3 regions of the Clostridium thermobutyricum genome follow, and region 2 is predicted to be linked to each of the others. Evidence: riboswitches for the same ligand, from Rfam matches in the RefSeq annotation. Region 2 holds a riboswitch; each other region holds the start of a gene.
What was found. A riboswitch is a leader RNA that binds a small molecule or an ion and turns the genes downstream of it on or off. The one in region 2 is predicted to bind cobalamin.

Region 1 (2,328 bases), 1.9 Mb from region 2:
CTTTTACCCCCTCTTCTCCCATAAGAAAAAGATCTAAATTTCTAGATTTTACACCTGTTATTCTACTGTGAAATGCAGGATCTATATAATCTGGTCCTGATTTAAACCCTTGTACTTTATACCCTCTATTTTTTAAAGCTTTCATTAATCCAAGAGTTACTGTAGTCTTTCCTCCTCCACTACAATTAGATGACACTACTAAGGTTTTCATTTTTTAATCCTTTCTTTGTTTCACCAACTCCTAAATATGTATCATTTATGATATCGTAAATTCTATTTACATAAAGTTGTCTAAAAGCTTCAATTTCTCCAAGGCCCTTTAAGAATACATTTGCTTTTATTCCTTCACTTTCTAATATGCTTTTCCATGAATCCTCTTCATCAGAAGCCATATCATTTAAAACATGATCTCCACAAACAACCATAAGTGGAACTAAAAGCACTTCTTTTATATTTTTATTTTTTAATCTCTTTATTACACTTTCAAAAGTTGGATGACCTTCAACAGTTCCAACAAAAACATTCTCATATCCTTCTTCTTGTAATACAACTTGAAGACAACTATAAGTAGCACTTGCTGGATGAGAAGTTCCATGTCCAAACATTACTATATTTTCATTTTTATCTAGTATATCTTTTATTGAATGAATAAAAAGAGTATAATCAAAAGCTACACCTTCAATTCCTTGATAATAAAATATTGGTCTTCCAACTTTTATTTTTTTAAATTTATTTTTATAGCTTTCAGCAACATTTTTTACATAATCAAATTCTTCTCCAGGAATTATGTGAAGAGGTTGCATTATAACTTCTTCATATCCTAAATTGTAAAGCTCTTCTAATCTTTCCTCTGGAGTCATTACTTTTATCCCATAAACTTTATCCATCTTTCTTATAATCATATGAGATGTAAAAGCTCTAAAACAATCGTAATCTTTAAATTCCTCTTCTATTCTATTTTCAATTTTTTCTATTGAATCTTTTAATGCACCTTGATAGCTTGTTCCAAAACTTACAACAATAATAGCTTTTTTCATTCTTAATCTCCTTAGTTTATTAATGTTTAGATTTCAAACAAATTTATGTATAACCATTATTTCTTTAAGAATTTTATTATAAATTTCAAAATAAAAAAGCACCCTATAAAAGGGTGCTAAAAGAAAACTCTATTAAAATCTAATTTTAATAAATCCCGTTTCTCCTAATCTTCCCTCCGAAGCATGGTTTTATAAAAGGCAGGTCTCCTGACTTATGCTTCATCCTAATCCTCTACCTTCCCAAGAAAATTTCTCAGTGGTATTTAGAGTTTCGTCTGCAATTACAGTAGCGGGGGCTGTAATGGAGTTTAACCATTTTCCCTTTTAATCTTAAATAAATTTAAGAACCTTTTATCTATTCATTTTTAACTTAATTATAAATGTTAATCGATAATAATTCAAATATAATTATAATATACCTATATTTATATTATTTATAATATAATAAAAAATTTCTAATATTTAAATAGGTTAAATTTTAATTTAATCTCCTTAATTAAACTAAAATTTTATTTTCTATTTCTTTATTTTTTATATCCTTTATCTTTTCTATTTCTATTTTTTCAAGCTCAGTATTCTGACTTACCATTCTTTTAGGACCAACTACTGTAATACTTTCTCTTTCAACTATTACAGAACCTTCTTTTATTATAGAGTCTCCACCTATAATAGCATTGCTTATTATAACATGAGGCTCTATTATTGTATTTTCAAGTATAACTGAATTCTCTATTACAGATCCTTCACCAACTTTTACTCCTTTAGAAAGAACACTTGTATCAATGCAACCTTCTATTTCGCAATTGTCTCCTAAAATACAATTTTTAATAATTGCTGTTCTACTTATTTGGCATTTATCATAATCAGGTACATTAGCAGAAGAAATTTTCCATTTATCATTTATACTTAACTCACATTCATTATTAAGCAAATCCATATTTGCTTGCCAAAGACTTTCTACTGTTCCAACATCTCTCCAATATCCTTTAAATGAAAATGAAATCATTTTTCTATCATCTTTAAGCATTGCTGGAATTACATCTTTTCCAAAATCATGACTTGAACTATTTAATCTTTCATCTTTAATTAAATATTCTTTTAATATATCCCATGAAAAAATATAAATTCCCATAGAAGCTTTATTACTTTTTGGCTCTTTTGGTTTTTCTTCAAATGAGTAAATTGTACTATCTTCATTTGTGTTCATTATTCCAAAACGACTTGCTTCTTCCATTGGAACTTCTAATACTGCTATTGTAGCATCAGCATTCATTTTTTTATGATGATCTAA
Region 2 (2,328 bases):
ATATACTCCAACTCCTAAAGAAGCTCCTGCCGAAACACCTATTGTATAAGGTGATGCTAAAGGATTTTTTAGGATAGATTGCGTAATAGCTCCACTTACCGAAAGTATTCCTCCTACAATAAATGCTAATAAAACTCTTGGTAATCTAATTACCCAAATTATTGCCACGTCCTGTGGATTTATATTGTTTGGTAATGGAACATTAAATACCTTATTTATAATTATATTAATAATATCCTTTATATTAATATTGGAACTTCCAATGGAAGTTCCAATACATAAAATCAATATAACTATAGGTATCCATAGCCATGTATATTTTCTTTTATTATTTAATATTTTCATATTCTTTTGGATATATAGCTTTTGCTATTTCCTTTAATGCAATTATTGAATATTGACTTGGACGTGATGATGCATTTAAATTTATTTCATATACAGCTTTATCTTTAACAGCTTTTATAGTATTAAAACCTGCTCTATCTTCAATAGATTTTATAGGATTTTCTAAATATGTTTCATTAGTCAATATAACATCTGGATTAGCTTTTATTACTGATTCAGGTGAAGGACTTATCCATTCTTTTTGATCAGCAAAAATATTTTTAGCTCCAACAATTTCAATCATTGAATTTAAAAATGTGTTATTCCCAAAACTAAATAAATTAGGTGATGATCCTATTTCAAAATATACTGTCTTTTTATCTTTTATATTTTTAGCAATTTCTTCAATTTCTGAAACTTCTTTTTTCATTTCATCAATTATTTCAGTACCTTTTGCTTCAGTTCCAGTTAGTTTCGCTAAAAAGTTTATATCTTCATAAATTCCATCAAAACCTCCACTAGTTGGTACATAAACTACTGGTATTCCTGCTTCTTTTATTAATTTAAAAGGATCTTCTTCTCCCTCTTTATTATGTGTAGAAGCAATTACTATATCAGGCTTTAAACCTATTATTGCCTCAGCATTAGGATTTCTAAAATCTATTTTTTCAACTTCTTTATTTAATCCTTTTATATCTGCTGAATATTTATCAATTGCAACAATTTTATCTCCAAGCCCAAGTCCAACCAATATTTCAGTATTTGATGGTGCAGTAGATATTATTCTCTCAATTTTTTTAGGTGCTGTAAACTCCTCTCCTGCTCTATCTTTCATAGTAACTGTTTTATCCCCGCATCCAGCTAAAACTACTAAAGATAAAATCATAATGCTAATTACAGCAAGTAGTCTTTTAAATTTTTTCATTATTATTTCTCCCCTTTATACAGTTTAGGGTAAAAGATTAGTACTTATAAATACATACATTCTTTAGAATTTATACGTACTACTTAGCCCAACCCTCAGAAGGCTATAGTACTCACATAAAGGCAGGTATCCCGACTTAGATTCATCCTCTATCTCGCCTTCCCACATTATATGCAGTGACATTTTGAGATTTCGTCATCCTTACGGTTACTGGGGTAGTTAAGGATTTTAACCTTATTCCCTATTAAGTAAAATACACCATTTATGAGCTAATCGTTAATAGTTTATTATTTATTCATTATTTTGTCAATAATAACCTTATAAAGCATTTTATTGATTTTATAAATCCCATTATCTACAACTTATAAAATTATAATATAACTTCAATTTTAATTTTTGAAAATAAAAAGGAGATATATTCTAAAAGAATATATCTCCTTTTTATTAATTGTATATTAATTTATAATATCTTTCGATATCTCTTTCTAAATCTAGCATGCTAAGATTTCTTCCAAGTCTTAAAGTTTCCTTTTTATCCACATAAAGAATTAATAATGGTAGACTAAAAACTCCATACTCTGCTGCTATATCTAAGTGCTCTTCCCCGCTAATTTCTCCACACTTTATCTTTTGGAAATCTTTAACTAAAAGTTCAACTTTTTGCTTTATTACATCACATGCTATGCAAGTCTTTCCCGTAAAGTAAATTATAGCTATTTGACTACTATTTATAAGCTCTTTAATTTCTATATTACTATTTAACTTCTTCAAGTTTAGCCATCTTTCTTTCTTTGTTTATTTTAAGAATTATACTTAGTGTAATTAAAACTCCTACAAAACATATAATTGTTCCTATTAATAAAACTGTATCCATTGAGCTTACAAATACTTTTCCTTGTCCTCTTACAAATCCTCTAACTGTATATCCTAATTTTTTACTCATTAACCCATAAAGTAATGAAGTACCAAAAGTTATTCCACAAATCATTCCAAGGTTTCTAACAAGACCATTCATGCTTCCTGCAATACCAAGTTGATTTCTTTTAACTGATGACATTACTACTGCATTCATAGGTGCT
Region 3 (2,328 bases), 2.3 Mb from region 2:
ATAATTCTTTAGCAAAACGTTGAATTGTAGGAACTGTTCTTACTCCTCCACCCCAAGTTTCTGTAAGTCCAGCTAAAATTATATCTTTATCTTTTACAGCAGTAACTGATTGAAGAGCTTTATTATCTAAAAATACATTTTTTAATGAATTATCTGAATCAGTTTCACCTTTTCCATAATGAATAAGAATAATTGCATCTGGATTATATTTAACAATATCTTCTGCACTTATGCTTCCAGGTTTACTAATAAGATCAACTCCACCAGCTAAAGCTACCATATCTCCAACTAAATCTGTTGTAGCATATGCTCTATACATTCCATTTTCAGGTGCTTCAAGAATTAAAACTTTTTTCTTTTTCTTTAATGTATCAGTTTTATCTTTAATAGCTTTTAAATCAGCTTTTAATTCATTTACATAGTTAGTAGTTTCTTTTTGAATATTGAATATTTTTCCTAAATTTTCAACATCAATAAAGAAATTATTCACAGTGTATGGACTAGCTGCCTTAGCAGTATCTCTTTGAACATAACAATTTACTCCACGTTCATTCCATGATTCTATACTTCCTAAAGCTTTTGGTGCAAAAGCTGTGCTCCATCCAAAAATAAAATCTGGATTTACTCCTAAAGCTTGTTCCTTTGTTGGATATTTAGCAGAAAGAACTTTAAGCTTTGAATATTCATCTTTTAAACTAGGTAATATTGGATTATCAAGATAAGCAGTTCCAACAATTTTATCTCCTAATCCAAGTTTTAATAAAAGTTCAGTTGCAGTTTGATTTGTTGTTATAACTCTTGAAGGTGCTTTATCAAAAGTTTCTTTTATAACTTTTCCCTCATAACTATAAGTATCAATTGTTACAGGATATCCTTTTTCCTTAGCAACTGTTTCTGTTTGTGTTGTATTATTTACCTCTTTTTTATCTTTACATGCTACAAAAACTCCAATAATACAAATTAAAATAACAACTAAAGATACAATCTTAATCGATTTGTTTTTCATTATAAAACTCCTTTAAACTCTTTAAAATAAATTTAATAAAATAAAAAAACTCTTAACTATACACTAGTTAAAGAGTTCACTAAAAATGCCTTAATCTATTAAATTAAAGCTTCTTAATTACACCTCCCTATACTCCGTAGTGATAATGTGTTTAAAAAATTTAGGCAGGTCTTCTGGCTTAAGAGTCATAGTATTTTCTAAACCTTCCCATCTTTAAGACAGTGGCATAATATAGAAAAACTCATCTATTACAGCGGCGGGACCGCGAGGGATTTACACCCAAACTTCCCTTTTAATTTATAAGAAAATTTAATAAAAATCCTTATAAAACCTAAATTAGTTCAATTTTCATCATTTAAAGCCTAACATTTAAAATAAATAGTGTCAACAAACTGGGTATTTAAATTTTTTATATCATAATTTTATTTTACTATTTATTTTAAAGGTACTATTAATAAAATTATTTATAGGTATAAAAAGATGAGATTTTTAATTTGATAATCTCACCTTTTTAATTATATTATTTTTTAACTATTCTAACTTCTAATCCTTCCATTCTTAATCCTTTACCCATAGTTCCTGCCATAGCTCCATTTTTAACCCAAGGTTGCCATCCATAATCTGCTCCATGTGCTCTATACTCTATATCATATAATTCTGAACCTGGTCCAGTAAGTTCAATCTTTATTGCTTCCATTCTTCTTCCTTCTCCAGTTGTTCCTGAAAGCTCTCCATTCTTTTTCCATGCTCTCCATCCATTATCATATGCAGAATGTGTTGAATATCTAATTTCCATTCCAGCTGGTGCATTTTTTAAATTTATTTTTATTCCTTCTAATCTTCTCCATTGACCAGTTGTTCCTGCTAATTGTCCATCTCTCTTAGATTTTTGCCAAGCATAATCTTGTCCATGTCCAGTATATTCAACTCCAATAGCATTACTAGATTCAACTTTTATTTCTATTCCTTCTATTCTTCTAGCTTGTCCCATAGTTCCTGCTGTTTCTCCATTTTTAACCCATGGCATCCATCCATAATCTGCAACATGAACTCTATATTTAATATTATAATTTTTAGCCATTTTTCCTGTTAATTTTATTTGGATAGCTTCCATTCTTCTTCCTTCTCCAGTTGTTCCTGAAAGCTCTCCACCAGATTTCCAGCTTCTCCATCCATTGTCATATGCAGAATGTGTTCTATAAGTAATTCCTAAATCTTGTGGTGCATTTTCTAAGTTTATTTTTATTCCTTCCATTCTTCTCCATTCACCTGTAGTTCCAGCTAATTTACCATCATAAACTGGATTTTGCCAAGCATAATCT

Region 1: linked by a shared signal. The riboswitch ahead of HMPREF1092_RS03630 (sirohydrochlorin cobaltochelatase) and the one ahead of HMPREF1092_RS12655 (ABC transporter substrate-binding protein) in region 2 are both predicted to bind cobalamin.
Region 3: linked by a shared signal. The riboswitch ahead of HMPREF1092_RS01795 (ABC transporter substrate-binding protein) and the one ahead of HMPREF1092_RS12655 (ABC transporter substrate-binding protein) in region 2 are both predicted to bind cobalamin.

What each region holds. Positions count from the first base shown of each region.
Region 1 covers NZ_KB850956.1:820,053-822,380, reverse strand. Annotated here, with positions in the region: gene HMPREF1092_RS03635 (cobyrinic acid a,c-diamide synthase CobB) at 1-211, opposite strand, end outside; gene HMPREF1092_RS03630 (sirohydrochlorin cobaltochelatase) at 186-1,037, opposite strand; cobalamin riboswitch at 1,218-1,404, opposite strand; gene HMPREF1092_RS03625 (glucose-1-phosphate adenylyltransferase) at 1,534-2,328, opposite strand, start outside.
Region 2 covers NZ_KB850956.1:2,698,279-2,700,606, forward strand. Annotated here, with positions in the region: gene HMPREF1092_RS12650 (FecCD family ABC transporter permease) at 1-345, opposite strand, end outside; gene HMPREF1092_RS12655 (ABC transporter substrate-binding protein) at 329-1,249, opposite strand; cobalamin riboswitch at 1,354-1,526, opposite strand; gene HMPREF1092_RS12660 (thioredoxin family protein) at 1,694-2,020, opposite strand; gene HMPREF1092_RS12665 (MFS transporter) at 2,004-2,328, opposite strand, start outside.
Region 3 covers NZ_KB850956.1:411,455-413,782, reverse strand. Annotated here, with positions in the region: gene HMPREF1092_RS01795 (ABC transporter substrate-binding protein) at 1-1,006, opposite strand, end outside; cobalamin riboswitch at 1,153-1,356, opposite strand; gene HMPREF1092_RS16380 (N-acetylmuramoyl-L-alanine amidase) at 1,527-2,328, opposite strand, start outside.